DNA from 2 places in the Cryobacterium sp. TMN-39-2 genome. Region 1 is predicted to be linked to the other one. Evidence: predicted binding sites of a transcription regulator. Region 1 holds the regulator's gene; the other holds the start of a gene.

Region 1 (9,254 bases):
GCGGCATCCGGCGCCAGCAGGGTCAGTGCGAGCCACTCCACCAGCAGCACGGCCATCCAGACCGGCACGACCCATCGCCACGGCCGCCGGCGGGCCAGCTCGCTGCCGCCGACGTAGCTGGCCAGGAAGAGCAGCGACAGGCTCACCACGGCGACGGGGTTCGGCACCGCCCCCAACAGGGTCCGCACGATGACCAGCCCGGTCAGCCCGATGATCAGAACGTGCAGGCCGATCCGCAGGCCGGAGAACACCGGGGTGAGCGCTGAGTGCGGAAGACCCTCGCCGATGCTGGCGGGCGGCATGGGATCCCGGCGGAGCGGGGAGGTGCGGAGTGCGAGGCTGGACATGGTGCGCCCAGCCTAATCAGGACCGCTGGTTCCGTCATCCGTCGAATGGATGACCGACTGCCACCCGGGCAGGTCACACCGATGCTGCGGGGCATGGGAGAATTGGGCCATCATGTCACCGAGAGCTCTCAAGGCGCTGGAACCGGCCGCCACCGCCCCCGCGTTCATCCGTAACTTCTGCATCATCGCGCACATCGACCACGGCAAGTCCACGCTGGCCGACCGGATGCTTCAGATCACCGGCGTCGTCGACGACCGTTCCATGCGTGCCCAGTACCTGGACCGGATGGACATCGAACGCGAACGCGGCATCACCATCAAGAGCCAGGCGGTGCGGATGCCGTGGGAGATGGACGGTCAGACCTACGCGCTGAACATGATCGACACCCCCGGCCACGTCGACTTCACCTACGAGGTCTCCCGCAGCCTGGCGGCCTGCGAGGGCGCCATCCTGCTCGTCGACGCCGCCCAGGGCATCGAAGCCCAGACCCTGGCCAACCTCTACCTGGCGCTCGAGAACGACCTCACCATCATCCCGGTGCTCAACAAGATCGACCTGCCGGCCGCCGACCCCGACAAGTACGCCAAGGAGCTCGCCAGCCTCATCGGCGGCAGCCCCGACGACGTGCTTCGGGTCTCCGGCAAGACCGGCGTCGGCGTGTCCGAACTGCTCGACCGGGCCACCTCGCTGATCCCCGCCCCCGTCGGCGACGCGAACGCGCCGGCCCGCGCCATGATCTTCGACTCCGTCTACGACAGCTATCGCGGCGTCGTCACCTACGTGCGCATGATCGACGGGCACCTCAGCCCGCGCGAGAAGATCCAGATGATGTCGACCCGCGCCACCCACGACATCCTCGAGATCGGCGTCACCAGCCCGGAACCCACCCCCAGCAAGGGCCTGGGCGTCGGAGAGGTCGGCTACCTGATCACCGGCGTGAAGGACGTGCGCCAGTCCAAGGTCGGCGACACCGTCACCACCGCGATGAAGCCCGCCACCGAGGCGCTGCCCGGCTACACCGAACCCAAGCCGATGGTGTTCTCCGGCCTGTACCCGATCGACGGCAGCGACTACCCGGCGCTGCGCGAAGCGCTCGACAAGCTCAAGCTCTCGGATGCGTCGCTGGTCTACGAGCCCGAAACCTCCGTCGCCCTCGGCTTCGGCTTCCGGTGCGGCTTCCTCGGCCTGCTGCACCTGGAGATCATCACCGAGCGCATCGACCGGGAGTTCAACCTCGACCTGATCACCACCGCGCCCAGCGTGATCTACGAGGTCACCACCGACGACAAGAAGACCGTCACGGTCACCAACCCGAGCGAGTTCCCCAACGGCAAGATCGCTGTCGTCGAGGAACCCATCGTCAAGGCCGCGATCCTCGCGCCCAAGGACTACGTCGGCGTGATCATGGAACTCTGCCAGGGTCGCCGCGGCACCCTGCTCGGCATGGAGTACCTCGGTGAGGACCGGGTCGAGATCCGGTACACGATGCCGTTGGGCGAGATCGTGTTCGACTTCTTCGACCAACTCAAGAGCAAGACCGCCGGCTACGCGTCCCTCGACTACGAGCCCATCGGCTCGCAGGAGGCCGACCTGGTCAAGGTCGACATCCTGCTGCAGGGCGAACAGGTCGACGCGTTCAGCGCCATCGTGCACCGCGACAAGGCCTACGACTACGGCGTACTGATGACCGGACGGCTCCGGAAGCTCATCCCGCGCCAGCAGTTCGACGTGCCCATCCAGGCCGCCATCGGAGCCCGCATCATCGCCCGCGAATCGATCAGCGCCATCCGCAAGGACGTCCTCGCCAAGTGTTACGGCGGCGACATCTCCCGCAAGCGCAAGCTGCTGGAGAAGCAGAAGGAAGGCAAGAAGCGCATGAAGATGGTCGGCAGGGTCGAGGTTCCGCAGGAGGCTTTCATCGCCGCGCTCTCCGGCGACGAGCCGGCCAAGAAGGAAAAGAAGTAACGATCATGCGCCGCTCGACCTTCACCGACGCCGCCGTGACCTACGCCGCCATCGGCGGCACCCTGGCCCCCGACCTGATGCGCTACCCGCCCAAGGGCCACCGCCCGCTGGAGCGTACGGTGCGCCTGGGCAGCGGCGAGGAACGGTTCCGGGTGGCCACGACGGCGTTGATGACCTGGGGCATCCAGCGCGGCAGCGGCATCGACGTCACCGACCTCGACGCCGGCACCGGCGTGCAGTACACCGGCATCGTCTTCACCGAGAACGGCACCCCGGCGCCCAACCAGGAGCACCCGGTGAACGAGGCCACCTTCGCCGAGGACGGCACCGCGTTCATCAGCAACGGGATGACCGCCAAGCTGGCCATCCCCACCGGCCCGTTCACCGTCGCCGCACCGGTGCGGGTCGTCTACGTCATCGACGAGGCCGACAAGATCGGCTTCGCCTACGGAACCATGCGCGGCCACCCGCAGACCGGCGAGGAGTGCTTCATCGTCGACCGTCGCGCTGACGACTCCGTCTGGCTCACCATCCGCTCCTTCTCGCGTCCCAGCACCTGGTACTACACGCTGGCCTGGCCCATCCTGCGCGTCCAGCAGGAGCGCTACACCCGCAAGTACCTGCTCGCCCTGCACCCCGTCGGACGAGGCTGACCGGATGGCTGGACCGCACCCGGTCGGCGACCCCGCACCACTGGATGGCCTCATCCCGGCTTCGGCCGCGCTCGGCGCCTCGACCCGCGACTTCGGGGTCTACCTGCACGTACCGTTCTGCAAGGTGCGCTGCGGCTACTGCGACTTCAACACCTACACCGCCACGGAACTGCGCGGGGTGAAGCAGAGCGACTACGCCAGCCAGGCGGTCCTCGAGGTGGAGTCCGCCGCCCGCATCCTGGCCGAATCCGGTGTGCCGGCCCGGCCCGCCGCGACGGTCTTCTTCGGCGGCGGCACCCCCACGCTGCTGCCCGCAGACCATCTGGTGCGGATGCTGCATGCCGTGCGCGACACCTTCGGTATCGTGCCGGGCGCCGAGATCACCACCGAGGCCAACCCTGACTCCGTCGACCTGGCCTATCTCCGCCAGCTCAAGCAGGCCGGTTTCACCCGGGTGTCCTTCGGCATGCAGTCCGCGGTACCGCGGGTCCTGGCCACCCTCGAGAGAACGCATGATCCCGAACGGGTCCCGCTCGTGGTGGCCTGGGCGCGCGAGGAGGGCCTGGACGTGAGTCTCGACCTGATCTACGGCACACCGGGGGAGACCATCGAGGATTGGCGGGCCAGCCTGGACGCGGCCATCGGCCAGCAGCCCGACCACATCAGCGCCTATTCGCTCATCGTCGAGGACGGTACCAAGCTGGCCAGGCAGATCCGCCGGGGCGAGCTCGTCCAGCCCGACGAAGACCTGCAGGCCGACTTCTACGAACTCGCGGATGCGCGTCTGGCCGAGGCCGGTTACGGATGGTACGAGGTCAGCAACTGGTCCCGGGGAACCGAACACCGGTCCCGGCACAACCTGTCCTACTGGCGCAGCGCCGACTGGTGGGGCATCGGCCCCGGCGCGCACAGCCACGTGGGTGGGGTGCGTTGGTGGAACGTCAAGCATCCGGCGGCGTACGCCGACCGCATTCTGGCCGGCCACTCACCGGCCGCCGGACGGGAAACCCTGGACGAGGCCACCCGCGAAACCGAACGGGTGCTGCTGCTCACGCGCATCCGCGAGGGAATCCCGGTGGCGACGTTGTCGGCGCTCGGCCGCCGAGAGGTCGCCGGCCTGATCGCCGACGAGCTCATCGACGCTCGCGCGGCCATCGGCGGCAACATCGAACTGACCCTCACCGGTCGGCTGCTCGCCGACGCCGTGGTGCGCCGACTGCTTACCGACTAGTGAGGCCCGGTTCTTACGATCAGCTGACGAACTTGATCGTCAGCGGGTAGGTGTACCACTCGCCCTTGTTCGCGGCGATCGCGGCCATGATGCTGAAGACGATGCTGAGGATCCAGGCGGCGGCCAGGATCAGGAAGCCGACGAGGATGACGGTGAGAATCGATCCGACCAGGTAGGCGATGGCCAGGGTGATCTGGAAGTTCAGGGCCGTCGCGGCGTGTGCGCGGATGAACGGACCGCGGTCCTTGAGCACGATGTAACCGATCAGGGCGGGCAGGAAGCCGAAGAGGATTCCGCCGATGTGGATCAGGGTCGCCCACAGCTTCTCGTCGGCCGGGCTCAGCTGGCTGGGTGCCTGGTACGGGTTGGCGGGGGGAGGCGTTGCCTCAGACATTAAATCTCCTTCGTGGGCGCTCGGGGGAGCGAGGATGGTGCTGGTCGAGCTGTCACCAGAATAGCGCCGGTCTCGGGCGCCCGCAGTGAGAAAACTAGCTGATCGGGCGCTAGTTGATCAGGCGCAGAGCGAACGGGTAGCGATACGGGCGGCCGTCGCGGGCGCTGACAAAACCGAGTACCGAGAGGATCGCGCCGATCAGCCAGAGCACCCAGGTGAGCGAGCCGAGCCCGGCCAGCAGGCCGAAGGTGAGAAGTGCCAGGACGGTGCTGAGCACGCTGATGGCGAGATAGCCGATCAACAGCGTGATCTGGAAGTTGAGCGCCTCCTTGGCCTCGCCGGCGGTGAATCGCCCGCGCTCCTTGAAGACCAGCCAGATGATCAGGGCCGGCAGGAAGGAGAGGATGCCGCCCAGGTGCGCCAGGGACGCCCACAGCTTGTCCTGCTCCGGAGTCAGCGCAGCAGCGGTGCCCGACCCTGTCGGTTGTCCAGGCCCATTGGGATAGCTCATGACGATGCCCTTCGACGTGCAAGTGGATTCAGCGATGAAAAACAGCGGTGGTACCGCCACGGAGATACGTGTGCCACCACGGTACTGCGCGAATTCGTCCGTGAGCAACGGGTATCCCAGACGCCCGCGTTATGATTGGCAGTCATACGAAGAGAGTGCCAGCCGTCGGCGGCACAAACGGGAGAGGGAGGCGAGCGTCCAGTGGTATCAGACCGCAGCCTCGAAGTCCTTCGGGTCATCGTGCAGGACTACGTGGCCTCCCGCGAACCGGTCGGGTCCAAGTCGATCGTCGACCGGCACGCTTTCGGCGTCTCGGCCGCCACGATCCGCAATGACATGGCCCTGCTCGAAGAGGAAGAACTCATCGTCGCGCCGCACACGTCGTCGGGGCGCATCCCCACCGACAAGGGCTACCGACTGTTCGTGGATCACCTGGCCGACCTGCGTCCACTCACGGGCGTCCAACGGCAGGCCATCGAGGTCTTCCTCGGCCAGTCCGCCGATCTCGACGAAGTCCTCGCCCGCAGTGTCCGCCTGCTCTCCCAGCTCACCCACCAGGTGGCCCTGGTGCAATACCCCTCGTTGTCGCGGGCCACGGTGCGCCACATCGAGCTCGTGCCGCTCAGCGACACCCGGGTGCTCTCGGTGCTGATCACCGACTCCGGCAGGGTGGAGCAACGGGTCGTTGAACTGCCGCGCCCGATCGAGGAAGCCGCCCTGGCTGAGCTGCGCTCCAGGCTGAACGCCGTCGTCGGCGGCCTCGGCATGGCGGCGGCCGCCACGGCCCTGAGCGGCCCGACCGGTCTGGGATCGCCGGAGCAGACCGAGCTCGTCGATCTCATCACCGGCACCCTGCGCGATCAGGTCGGAGCGAACCGGCAGGACCGCCTGGTCATGGCCGGAGCCGCGAACCTCGTGCGCACCGAGGAAGACTTCACCGGGAGCATCTATCCGGTTCTCGAGGCCATCGAGGAGCAGGTGGTGCTGTTGCGCCTGTTCGGCGAAATGGCCACAGACCAGCACGGCGTGTCGGTGAGCATCGGCCGGGAGAACGCACCGTTCGGGCTCGGCGAGACCTCCGTGCTCACCAGCGGCTATACCTCCCGCGGCGACGCCGCCCGCCTGGGTGTGCTCGGCCCGACCCGGATGGACTACTCCAACAACATGGCGGCCGTGCGCGCCGTCGCCCGGTACCTCTCCCGACTGCTCGGCGAGAACTAGCCGCCCCACACCTATCTCGACCGCCTTCCCCACCCCAGAACCCCAAGGAGAGCCAGCTTTGGCTGACCACTACGAAGCACTAGGCGTCGCCCGCGACGCCAGCACCGACGAAATCAAGAAGGCGTACCGCAAGCTCGCCCGCCAGCTGCACCCCGACGTGAACCCCGGCGCCGAGGCGTCCGAACGGTTCAAGACCGTCACGCACGCGTACGACGTGCTCAGCGACCCCAAGCAGCGCCAGAACTACGACCGCGGCGGCTCCGGCAACGGCCAGGGCGGCGGCTTCGACGCCGGCAACTTCGGCGACATCTTCGAGACCTTCTTCGGCGGGGGCGGCGGCGGCAGCCGTGGCCCCCGATCCCGGCGTGAACGCGGCCAGGATGCGCTCATCCGCGTCGAACTCGACCTGGACGAGGTCATCTTCGGCACCCACCGCGACATCGAGGTGGACACGGCGATCGTCTGTGCCACCTGTTCGGGCACCTGCTGCCAGCCGGGTACCTCCCCGGTCACCTGCGACATCTGCCACGGCACCGGCAGCATCCAGCGCGCCGTGCGTTCGCTGCTCGGCAATGTGATGACCTCCAGCCCCTGCGGCTCCTGCCGCGGCTACGGAACCATCATCGCCACCCCGTGCGTCACCTGCCAGGGCCAGGGCCGCGTGCGTGCCCGCCGCACCGTGCCGGTCGACATCCCCGCCGGCGTGGACACGGGCCTGCGCCTGCAGATGCCCGGCAGCGGCGAGGCCGGGCCGGCCGGTGGCCCGAACGGTGACCTGTACCTGGAGATGAAGGTGCGCCACCACGACGTCTTCAGCCGCGACGGTGACGACCTGCTCTGCACCCTCGAGGTGCCGATGACCGACGCGATCCTCGGAGCGACGGCCACGGTGAAGGCCCTCGACGGTGACATCGAAGTGGAACTGCGCCCCGGCGTCCAGGCCGGCGAGATCCTCACGGTCAAGGACCGCGGCGTCACGAGGCTCCGCGGCAACGGCCGCGGCGACCTGCGGGTCGGCGTGCAGGTGCTCACCCCCACCAAGCTCGACCACAAGGAGCGGGAACTGATCGAGGCCTTCGCCGCCAGGCACAAGGTTCCGGCGCCCGCCCTCAGCCAGTTCCAGCAGGGCCTGTTCGCGAAGCTCCGCGACAGGTTCCTCGGCTAGGACAACGTTCGATGGCGCACTTCTTCCTGTCAGAGACCCTCGGCGCCTCCGCCGACGGCTCGTCCACCGCGGACCCCGCGGTCGGGGCCACGGTGAGCATCACCGGGGCCGAGGCCAAGCACGCCGTCACCGTCAGCCGGGTGCGCCCGGGCGAGACCCTGCTGCTCGGTAACGGCGCCGGCCTGGTGCTCGGCGTCACGGTCCTGTCGGCCGCACCGGCCGAGCTCACGGCGAGGGTGGACACCGTGACCCGGACGCCGCCGGCCGTGCCGCGCATCCTGCTGGTACAGGCCCTGGCCAAGGGTGACCGCGACGAACTCGCCGTGCAGGCCGCCACCGAACTCGGCGTCGACGGGGTCATCCCCTGGGCCGCTGCCCGGTCGGTGGCCCGCTGGGAGGGTGTCAAGATCGCCAAGGGGCAGGCGCGCTGGTCCGCCATCGTGCGGGAGGCCAGCAAGCAGTCCATCCGGCCGTGGCTGCCGGACGTGCTGCCGCTGACCAGTACCAAGCAGCTTGCCCAGCTCGCTGGGACCAGCCGGATGCTGTTGCTCGAGCCGACCGCCGAGCTCAGGTTGACCGCGATCGCCGTGCCCACCGACGACCGGGATATCGTGCTCGTCGTCGGGCCGGAGGGCGGCATCGCCCCGAGTGAACTGGACATCCTCGAGCAGGCCGGTGCCAGCCGGGTGCGCCTGGGCGATACCGTGCTGCGCACCTCGACGGCCGGTCCCGCCGCGGTCGCCATCCTGAACGCAACCCTCGGGCGCTGGTAGGAGCGCTTAAGATAGAACCATGGCTTCCTCCGGTGCAGAACCCACGATCTTCAGCCGCATTACCGCGCGCGAAATTCCCGCGACCATCGTCGCGGAAACCGATGACATCATCGCGTTCAACGACATCGCCCCGCAGGCGCCCGTGCACGTCGTGGTGACCACGAAGTCGCAGCAGTACCGCAACGTCGGTGAACTCGCCGCGGGGGACCCTGCGCTGTTGGCCGAGCTGATCGCCGTGGCCGGCCGGGTGGCCGACGAACACTGCGCCGGTGAGTACCGCCTGGTCTTCAACACCGGAGCCTCGGCCGGTCAAACCGTCTTCCACGTGCACGCGCACGTCCTCGGCGGCGCTCTTGAGGAGGGCACGCTTGCTGCCCTCTGACGCCGAAACTCCTGACGGCGGTGCGCTCGACGTGGTGCGCAAGCTCCTGGTGGACGGCGTCGCCATGGTGCGCCTGCTCGGCCCGCAGGACCGGTTCCTCAGCACCATCGAGAAGGAATACCCCAATGTCGTCGTGCACGTGCGCGGCAACGAGGTCACCCTCACCGGCGCGGCGGTCTCCGTCGAGGCCGTGGTGCGGTTGATCGAGGAGCTCCAGCTGCTGCTCCGCACCGGCGCCGACCTCGGCGAGTCCGAGGTGAGCACCTCCGCCAGGATGCTCGGGGCCGACGCGACCTCCAGCCCCTCGACGGTGCTCGGGCAGGCCATCCTCACCTCGCGTGGCCTCACCGTGCGGCCTAAGACCCTCGGGCAGAGCGACTACGTCAACGCGATCGACGAGAACGCCATCGTCTTCGGCATCGGCCCTGCCGGCACCGGCAAGACCTACCTCGCCATGGCCAAGGCCGTGCAGGCCCTGCAGCGCAAGGAGGTCGACCGGATCATCCTCACCCGGCCGGCCGTCGAAGCCGGCGAACGGCTCGGCTTCCTGCCCGGCACCTTGACCGACAAGATCGACCCGTACCTGCGGCCTCTCTACGACGCCCTGTTCG
Region 2 (9,254 bases), on a different contig from region 1:
CGGAGACGAAGCGCATGTCGCGGTTGGTGATGATGCCCACGAGCACACCGTCGTTGTCGACGACCGGCAGGCCGCTGATGCGGAACTGCCCGCAGAGGGCATCCACCTCGGCCACGGTGGCGTCGGGCGAAGTCGTTACCGGATTGGTAATCATGCCGGATTCGCTGCGCTTGACCAGGTCCACCTGCTCGGCCTGGTCGGCGATCGACAGGTTGCGGTGCAGGATGCCCAGGCCGCCTTCACGAGCCATGGCGATGGCCATGCGGGTCTCGGTGACGGTGTCCATCGCGCTGGACAACAGCGGCGTCGCGACGCTGATTCTGCGGGTTAGCCGGGACTTTGTCTCGGCCTCGCTCGGAATGACGTCGGTGTGACCCGGCAGGAGAAGGACGTCGTCGTAGGTGAGTCCGGTGAAACCGAACGGATCTGGCTGATCCATGAAACCCCTTTTGCATTCGCGGATATGGAAAAAAGTCCGGAAATCCCTGGGATGCAACCGGTACTCAATGTTAAGCGACGATGCGCTTGGCGCATTCCGCGATCCAAAATCGATTGCCCTGAATTCGGCGTACGAAACATATGCGACATAATCGGCACGTACTGTCAGCAAGGTCGCTGGCAGGCAAGTCCGTGCCAGTTCGAATACGCACCGACGGTGCCGCCATGGAGGTGCAGTGAGCAATACACACGCTGTCCGCAGATTCACGCCCAGGATGATGGTGCTGCTTTTCGGCCTACTCCTGACCGCCCTGACGTTTTCAACGTTCGCGGCGAGCGCGGCTCATGCCGACGAGATCAACACTGACCAGTACGAATATGTGCTCTCGGGAAATGTGCAATTCGGTGGCGAACCCATCGAAGACGTGCTCATCTCCGTTGAAGGCTCCGGCTACGAGGCCGAGGTCGTCACGGATGCCGAGGGCAAGTGGCGCATCGGCGTTCCGGAGAAGGAGACCTACACGGTCACCCTCGACGAGGACACTCTCCCTAAAGGTGTGGTCGTCGCCAAGGGCGGTGCCGAGATCGAAGCCGAGTTCGGCCTCACCCAGGTGAAGTCGGTGAACTTCTTCCTCGGCGAGGGCGAACGCACGACGGTCAGCTTCTTCGACCAGTTCGTGAACCGCTTCGTCAACGGCCTGAACTTCGGTCTGCTGCTGGCCTTGGCCGCGATCGGCATGTCGCTGATCTTCGGCACCACGGGCCTGAGCAACTTCGCGCACGCGGAGATGATCACCTTCGGTGCGTTGGCCACCCTCACCCTCAGCACGACGCTCGGGCTGCCGATCTGGCTGGCGATCCTGTTGGCGATCGCCCTCAGCGGTCTGTTGGGCTTCGGGCTCGACGCCACCATCTGGAAACCCCTGCGGAAGAAGGGCGTCGGGTTGATCCCGCTGATGATCGTCAGCATCGGCCTCTCGCTGGCGCTGCGGTACACCTTCCAGCTGTTCTACGGCGGCGGCACCAGCCAGCTGCCCGGCTCCGGCATGACCGACCTCAAGTTCGGCCCGATCTCGCTGTCGCCGATCGACCTCGCCAGCATGGGTATCAGCATCGTCGTGCTTCTCGCGGTCTCCTACTTCCTGCTGCGCACCCGGATCGGCAAGGCCACCAGGGCCGTTTCCGACAACCCCAGCCTCGCCTCCGCCAGCGGCATCGACGTGGATGGTGTCATCCGCATCGTCTGGATCGTCGGCGGGTCGCTCGCCGGCCTCTCCGGTGTGCTCTGGGCCTACTTCCGGCCGGGGGTCAGTTGGGACATGGGCTTCCAGATCCTGCTGCTGGTCTTCGCTGCCACCACCCTCGGCGGTCTCGGCACGGCGTTCGGCGCCCTCGTGGGATCGATCATCGTGGGCCTGTTCGTCGAGCTGTCGACGCTGTGGATTCCGTCCGACCTGAAATACGTCGGTGCACTTGTCGTTTTGATCCTGGTGCTGCTGCTTCGGCCGCAAGGCATCTTGGGTCGCAAAGAGAGAATTGGCTAGGGGCTGACGATGATCGACTGGGGAGCAATCTTTAGCAACGCGGCCGTCGAGCTGATCAGCCCGACCACCGCCGCCTACGCCCTCGCGGCGTTGGGACTGGCAATTCACTTCGGCTACACCGGCCTGCTCAACTTCGGCCAGGCCGGCTTCATGGCCCTCGGCGCCTATGGGTACGCCATCTCGACCCTGAGCTTCGGCTTCCCGGTCTGGGCGGCGGTGCTCGTAGGGATCGGCGCATCCGTGATCTTCGCGTTGGTTCTGGGTATCCCGACCCTGCGGTTGCGGGCGGACTACCTGGCCATCGTCACCATCGCGGCCGCGGAGATCGTGCGCCTGCTGTTCACGACCAACACCTTCGAACCGATCACCGGTTCGGCCAACGGGCTCAGCGGGTACAAGGGCGGATTCGCTGCCCTCAACCCGATCCCCGACGGCACCTACGGGTTCGGTCCGTTCGAGTACAACGCCTACGACTGGTGGCTGCGCATCGTGGCCTGGACCATCGTGATCCTCGCCTGCCTGTTCACCTGGCAGATCATGCGCAGCCCGTGGGGCCGCGTGATCAAGGGCATCCGCGAGGACGAAGACGCCGTTCGCGCCCTGGGCAAGAACGTGTACTTCTACAAGATGCAGTCGCTGATCCTCGGTGGCGTCTTCGGCACCATCGCGGGCATGATCTTCGTGCTGCCGCGTGCCGTGGTGCCGTCGAACTACCAGACCTCGCTGACGTTCTTCGTCTACGCCATCCTGCTGCTCGGTGGAGCGGCGACCATCCTCGGTCCGGTCATCGGCTCGATGGTCTTCTGGGTGCTGCTGTCGTTCTTCTCCGGGTTCATCGCCCGGGCCGTGGAGGCCGGCTGGATCCCGTTCCTGACGAGCATCCAGGCCGGACAGCTGCGTTTCATCCTGGTGGGCGTCGCGATCATGCTCATTGTGATCTACAGACCCCAGGGCATCTTCGGAAACAAGAAGGAGCTGGCTTTTGTCAAGTAACAGTGTTCCCACCGGCAAGCCCGTCAAGACAGTTGACATGCACATCGGCGAGGCCGTCCCCGGCTGCAAGAAGAAGGACCCGATCCTCGTGGTCGACGGCGTCAGCCGCACCTTCGGCGGCCTCAAGGCGGTGGATGTCGAGCACCTCGAGATTCCCCGCGGCGCCATCACCGCTCTGATCGGGCCGAACGGGGCCGGCAAGACCACCCTGTTCAACCTGCTCACCGGGTTCGACAAGCCGGACACCGGCTCGTGGACCTTCGAGGGCACCCCCATCGGCGGCATGGCCGCGTTCAAGGTCGCCCGGATGGGTCAGGTGCGCACCTTCCAGCTCACCAAGGCCCTGGGCCTGCTGACGGTGATGGACAATATGCTGCTCGGCGCGAAGGCGCAGGTGGGCGAGAACCTGTTCCGCGCCGTCCTGCCGTTCCTCTGGCGTCAGCAGGAGGCCGACAACAAGGTCAAGGCGCTGGACCTGCTCACCCGGTTCAAGCTCGACACCAAGAAGGACGACTACGCGGCCAGCCTCTCCGGCGGGCAGCGCAAGCTCCTCGAAATGGCACGGGCGCTGATGAGCGACCCCACCCTGGTGATGCTCGACGAGCCCATGGCCGGCGTCAACCCGGCGTTGACTCAGTCGCTGCTCGACCACATCCTCAACCTCAAGGCCGAAGGCATGAGCGTGCTCTTCGTTGAGCACGACATGCACATGGTGCGGCACATCGCCGACTGGGTGATCGTGATGGCCGAGGGCAAGGTGGTCGCCGAGGGCGACCCGCACGAGGTGATGCGCAATCAGGCTGTCATCGACGCGTACCTGGGCCAGCACCACGACGAGGACCTCGGTGAGGATCCCGACGCCGAGAAGGAACATGTCGGAGCCATTAAGGAGCTGCTCGATGACGAACTCTAGCCCGCTGATCGACGCCACCCCGGCCCCGGTGCGGAAGGCGGTCGTCGAGGTCAAGAACGTGACGGCCGGGTACGTGCCCGGCGTCAACATCCTCAACGAATGCTCGCTCACCGCCTACGACGGCGAACTGATCGGCATCATCGGCCCGAACGGGGCCGGCAAGTCGACCCTGCTCAAGTCGATCTTCGGCCTGGTCAAGGTACGCGAGGGCGAGATCCGGTTGCGCGGTGACGACATCACGAACCTCAAGGCCAACAAGCTGGTCGCCAAGGGCGTGGGCTTCGTGCCGCAGACCAACAACGTCTTCCCGACGCTGACGATCCAGGAGAACCTGGAGATGGGCATGTACCAGAAGCCCAAGGGCCTGGCCGAGCGGCTCGAGTTCGTCACCGAGATCTTCCCGGAGCTGCGCAAGCGCCTCGGCCAGCGGGCCGGGTCGCTTTCCGGCGGCGAGCGCCAGATGGTGGCGATGTCGCGGGCGCTGATGATGGGCCCGCACGTGCTGCTGCTCGACGAGCCTTCGGCCGGTTTGTCCCCGGTGCGTCAGGACGAGGCGTTCCTGCGGGTGAAGGAGATCAACAAGGCCGGCGTGACCACGATCATGGTGGAGCAGAACGCCCGCCGCTGCCTGCAGATCTGCGACCGAGGCTACGTGCTCGATCAGGGTCGGGATGCCTACACCGGCACCGGGCGGGAGCTGCTGAACGACCCCAAGGTGATCGGCCTGTACCTGGGCACCCTGGGTCAGGACGACTAACCCTCCCGCACCATCCGCACCACCGACTTGCCCCGTTGCGGACGAGTTGCCCCGGTCTACCGGGGTAACTGGTCCGCAGCGGGGCATCTCGCGTTTCACCGGCGGCGCCAGGAGCCGTTCTGACGCCGTTGGCCGCCCCAGCCGCGCAGCTCCGCGCCTCCGCCGCCTAAAGACCCGCAGCGGGCCCGTGGCGGCCGCCATCTACTGGCCGGTCTCCGCTGCTGCCGCCCACGGCTGCCGCTCCCCCTGGCCGGCATCCGGCGCCCCGTCACTCGGCGGTGACCGGCCACCGGGCACGCGAAAGGGCCCCGGCCGAAGCCGGGGCCCTTCTGTGCGTGTCGCGGTACGTCTGCTGTGGTGTACCGCGAGTCAGCGGGGGTGACTAGTTGATGCGGCTGTACTTGTTGTCTGCACCGAATTCGAAGATGCCGATGGTTGCGTCGGTCGGGTCGCCGTTCTCGTCGAACGTGATCGTGCCGGAGTAACCGTCGTAGTCGATCTGCTTGCCCTCGGCGAGGAGCGCGGCGCCCGACGCGAAGTCGGTGACCTTCTCGCCCTCACCGGAGCCACCGGATACCTGCTGGAGGTACTTGGCGATCGACTCACCCGACACGTCGTTGGCTGCGTACGCAGCCAGGGCGATCAGGATGACGGCGTCGTAGGATTCAGCCGCGTAGCTGAAGTCGGTCAGGGCCGGGTCGATCTCGAGCAGACGGCCGGTGAAGTCACCGAGGGTCGCGGTGTCCAGGCCGGGCAGCGTGCCCTTCGAGCCCTCGATCAGGCCGGCAGCGAAGTCCTCGCTGTAGTCGGCCAGGTTGCCGTCGACGAAGTACAGCTTGTCGCCGGGGAAGCCGCTCGCCACGAGGTCCGGGGTGATGACCTTGGCCTGGTCGAACGTGATCAGAGCGATCGCGTCGGGGTTGGCCGCGGTGACTTCGGCGATCTGGGCCGAGAAGTTGGCGTCGCCCTCGTTGAAGCTCGCGCTGGCGACGACCTCTCCGCCGGCAGCCTCGAAGGCCGTGGTGGTGAACTCGGCCAGACCGGTTCCGTAGGCGTCGTTGAGCACGATCAGGCCCAGGGTGCTGTTGCCGTCTTCGGCGATCAGGTTGCCCAGGACTTCACCCTGCAGGATGTCGGACGGAGCGGTGCGCCAGAAGAGCCCCTTGTCGTCGTAGTCCGTGAAGTCCGCCGAGGTGTTGGCCGGCGAGAACTGCACGACGCCGGCGCCGGTGATCTGGTCGATGACGGTCTTGGAGACACCCGAGGACGCCGCACCGACGATCGCCGAGACATCCTGCGAGAGCAGGTCGGTCACGGAGACGGTGGCGGTATCGGTCGTGGTGTCGCCCGAGTCGCGGAGGATGGCTTCGATGTCGATGCCCAGGCCGGCAGCTTTGATCTCCTCGACGGCGAGCTGAACACCGGCTTCTTCGGGCGGGCCGAGGAAGGCGAGCCCACCACTCTGGGGGAGGATCGTGCCGACCTTCAGGTCCAGGGCGCGGTCGCCGGCGGTGATCTCAGCGACAGTGCTTTCCGCCGCGGGTGCGTCCGAAGCGGCCGGCTCGGCTGCGTCGGTGCTGCATCCGGTGAGCAGAAGGGCGCTGACGCCGAAGATGGCGACGCCGGTGACGACGGCGCGGGCCGAGCGGGAGGCCGAGGCCTTCGCGAATACGCTCATGTTGCTCCTAGGGTAAGGGGAATCGAAGGTTAGAGCACGGCAAACGATCGTTGCCGTGCTGCAAAGGTATTCACCCGAACGACATCAAACAAGGCGGTCGTGTTACAGCCGTGTAACGCGACCAAATCGTTACGAACGGCCCCCTGACCAGGATGCTTGGCTCTGAGCCCCTAAATCGGGTCGATAACCGGCCGGCGCTGCGCCCGCCCCGCCCGCACCATATCGACGGTCAGCACGATCAGCGCGAGCCAGACCAACCCGAATCCGAGCCACCGTTCCGGCGGCATCGGCTCGTGCAGGATGACCACGCCGGCGATGAATTGCAGCACCGGTGCGAGGTACTGCACGAGTCCCATCGTGGTCAACGGCAGGCGCCGGGACGCGGCCGCGAAGAAGAGCAGCGGCACCGCGGTGAGCACACCGGTGCCGATCAGCGCGATGGTGTGCACCGTCGAGACGGTACCGAAGGTGAGGCCGGAGATCAGCGAGACCACGACCAGTTGGATGATCGCGATCGGCGTGAGCCAGAGAGTTTCCAGGGTCAGCCCGGAGAGCGCGTCGATGTGACCGCCGACCCGCTTCTTGATCAGGCCGTAGAAGCCGAAGGAGAACGCCAGGATCAGGGAGATCCAGGGCACGGTGCCGTAGCCGACGCTGAGCACGATCACGGCGATGAAGCTGATCACCACGGCAGCCCACTGGGCCCTGCGCAGCTTCTCGTGCAGCACCAGGACGCCCAGCAGCACCGTGATGATCGGGTTGATGAAATAGCCCAGCGCCGTTTCGACGACGCGGCCGCTCAGGGTGCCGAGGATGAAGGTCTGCCAGTTGATGAAGATCAGCACCCCGGCCAGCCCCATCGTCCACACGATGCGCGGCGAACGCAGTGCGGCCACGAGCGGCCGCCAGGCCCGGGTGGCCAGGATCAGGACCGCGCAGAACACCAGCGAGAACAGCACCCGCCAGGCCACGATCTCGAACGCTCCGGTCGGGGCCAGGAAAAGGAAATACAGCGGCAGGAATCCCCACATGCCGTAGGCGCAGATCGCGAAGATCAGGCCCGTGCTCGCGGAACTGCGGACCGGGCGCATCCCGCTCCGGGCGGCGTCCACCGGCTCGGTCGGCTCGGCGGCCCCGGTGGGATCTGTCGGATTCTCGTGCACGTTGTTACCCCTCTGGACGCGAAAAATCCCGGATGGCCGAGGCCATCCGGGATTCAACGATATGCGGTGTGACTAGCGAACGACGACCGCGAGAACGTCGCGAGCCGACAGAACGAGGAGGTCCTCGCCACCGAACTTGACTTCGGTTCCACCGTACTTGGAGTAGATCACCTTGTCGCCGACGGCGACGTCGAGCGGGATGCGGTTGCCGTTGTCGTCAATGCGGCCGGGGCCGACGGCGACAACTTCGCCTTCCTGGGGCTTCTCTTTGGCGGTGTCCGGGATCACAAGTCCGGAAGCGGTGGTCTGTTCTGCATCCACCTGCTTGATGACGATGCGATCTTCGAGCGGCTTGATGGAGACCGACACGGTTGACCTCTTTCTTAGCTAAGACGTAGTTAGCAGACTCACAGCGAGAGTGCTAAGTCGAGTTTAGGGCGCAACTGGCACTCACGCAACGTGAGTGCCAGAGTGCTCGGGGTGCGGCCCGGTTTGGCTTGATAGGTTTGCGGGATGGAACGCGCCGAGCTCGTTGAGCTGCTCTCACCCGAAGGCCTGCGCCTGCTGGACTCCCTGCCCGTCTACGAGGCCGGTGCCGACGTCGTGCGCACGGTCAGTGCCCTACGCAAGGCCGGGCACTCCCCCGCCCTGGTCAACGCGGTGCTCTACCAGTCCCGGCTGCGGGCGAAGGCGACGGGCAAGTTCGGCGACTTTGCCAGCCGGATGCTGTTCACCGAGGCCGGCCTGGAGCAGGCCACCCGGTTGCGGGTCGCCGCCCTGCACGCCGGCCGGTTCGTGGAGGCCGGCCTCACCCGGGTCGCCGACGTGGGCTGCGGCATCGGCGGCGACGCCATGGCGATGGCCGCGATGGAGCTGACGGTGACCGCGATCGACGTCGACGAGGTCACCGCCACGGTCGCCAGCTTCAACCTCGCCCCCTTCCCGACCTCTTCAGTGCGCTGCGCCGACGCGGCCGACATCGACCCCACCGAGTTCGACGCGCTCTGGTTCGACCCGGCCCGCCGCACGGCCGGGCACGGCAACACCAGCCGGCTCACCCGGTCAGAGGACTACTCCCCCAACCTCGATGACGTCTACGCGCTGAGCAAACGGATTCCCGTCGGCGTCAAGCTCGGTCCCGGCCACGACCGCGACCAGATCCCCGAGACCGCGGAGGCCCAGTGGGTGTCGGTGGACGGCAAGCTGGTGGAGATGGGTCTGTGGTTCGGTGCGCTCGCGCGACCGGGCATCCGCCGGTCGGCGCTGCTGCTCAGCAAGGACGGAGTCGCGGAGCTGACCGCGGCTGCCGACAGCGAGGATGTGGCTGTCGGCGAGCTCGGCGACTACGTGTACGAACCCGACGGCGCCATCATCCGCGCCCGGCTGATCGGTGCCCTCGCCAGATCGATGGAGGCGTCGATGCTCAGCGAGGGCTTGGCCTACCTGACCAGCCCGACGCTGACCCGCACCCCGTTCGCCACGGCGTTCCGGGTGCTCGAGGTGCTGCCCACCGACGAGAAGAAGCTGCGGCTGGCGCTGGCTGAACGGAAGATCGGCACCCTGGAGATCAAGAAGCGCGGCGTGGATGTGGATCCGGCGACCCTGCGCACCCGGTTGAAGCTCAAGGGTCCGGAGTCGGCCACCCTGGTGGTGACCCGCGCGGCCGGGCACAAGGTGGCGCTGCTGGTGGAACGGGTCTGACCGGCGTCAGCCGGCTCGCGGGTTCGGCTCAGCCGAAGTAGGCGGGCAGCATCCGGGTGATCACGAC

Evidence for each region. The regulator HrcA, encoded in region 1, represses chaperone genes, less so after heat shock. The targets are predictions, from matches to a motif close to TTNGCACTCGNNNNNNNCGAGTGCNAA.
Region 2: a site for HrcA is predicted at 7,930-7,956, ahead of groES (co-chaperone GroES). Genes of this name have one in related genera too.

Annotation. Positions count from the first base shown of each region.
Region 1 covers NZ_SOFX01000011.1:466,649-475,902, forward strand. The annotation lists gene E3O57_RS04290 (sensor histidine kinase) at 1-347, opposite strand, end outside; gene lepA (translation elongation factor 4) at 460-2,313, shown strand; gene E3O57_RS04300 (DUF1990 family protein) at 2,319-2,966, shown strand; gene hemW (radical SAM family heme chaperone HemW) at 2,971-4,197, shown strand; gene E3O57_RS04310 (DUF4870 domain-containing protein) at 4,217-4,591, opposite strand; gene E3O57_RS04315 (DUF4870 domain-containing protein) at 4,701-5,102, opposite strand; gene hrcA (heat-inducible transcriptional repressor HrcA) at 5,304-6,323, shown strand; gene dnaJ (molecular chaperone DnaJ) at 6,382-7,488, shown strand; gene E3O57_RS04330 (16S rRNA (uracil(1498)-N(3))-methyltransferase) at 7,500-8,261, shown strand; gene E3O57_RS04335 (HIT domain-containing protein) at 8,281-8,643, shown strand; gene E3O57_RS04340 (PhoH family protein) at 8,708-9,254, shown strand, end outside.
Region 2 covers NZ_SOFX01000041.1:42,500-51,753, forward strand. The annotation lists gene guaB (IMP dehydrogenase) at 1-439, opposite strand, end outside; gene E3O57_RS15525 (branched-chain amino acid ABC transporter permease) at 675-1,982, shown strand; gene E3O57_RS15530 (branched-chain amino acid ABC transporter permease) at 1,995-2,975, shown strand; gene E3O57_RS15535 (ABC transporter ATP-binding protein) at 3,013-3,888, shown strand; gene E3O57_RS15540 (ABC transporter ATP-binding protein) at 3,875-4,645, shown strand; gene E3O57_RS15545 (ABC transporter substrate-binding protein) at 5,028-6,323, opposite strand; gene rarD (EamA family transporter RarD) at 6,494-7,414, opposite strand; gene groES (co-chaperone GroES) at 7,559-7,855, opposite strand; gene E3O57_RS15560 (SAM-dependent methyltransferase) at 8,000-9,187, shown strand; gene E3O57_RS15565 (hypothetical protein) at 9,216-9,254, opposite strand, start outside.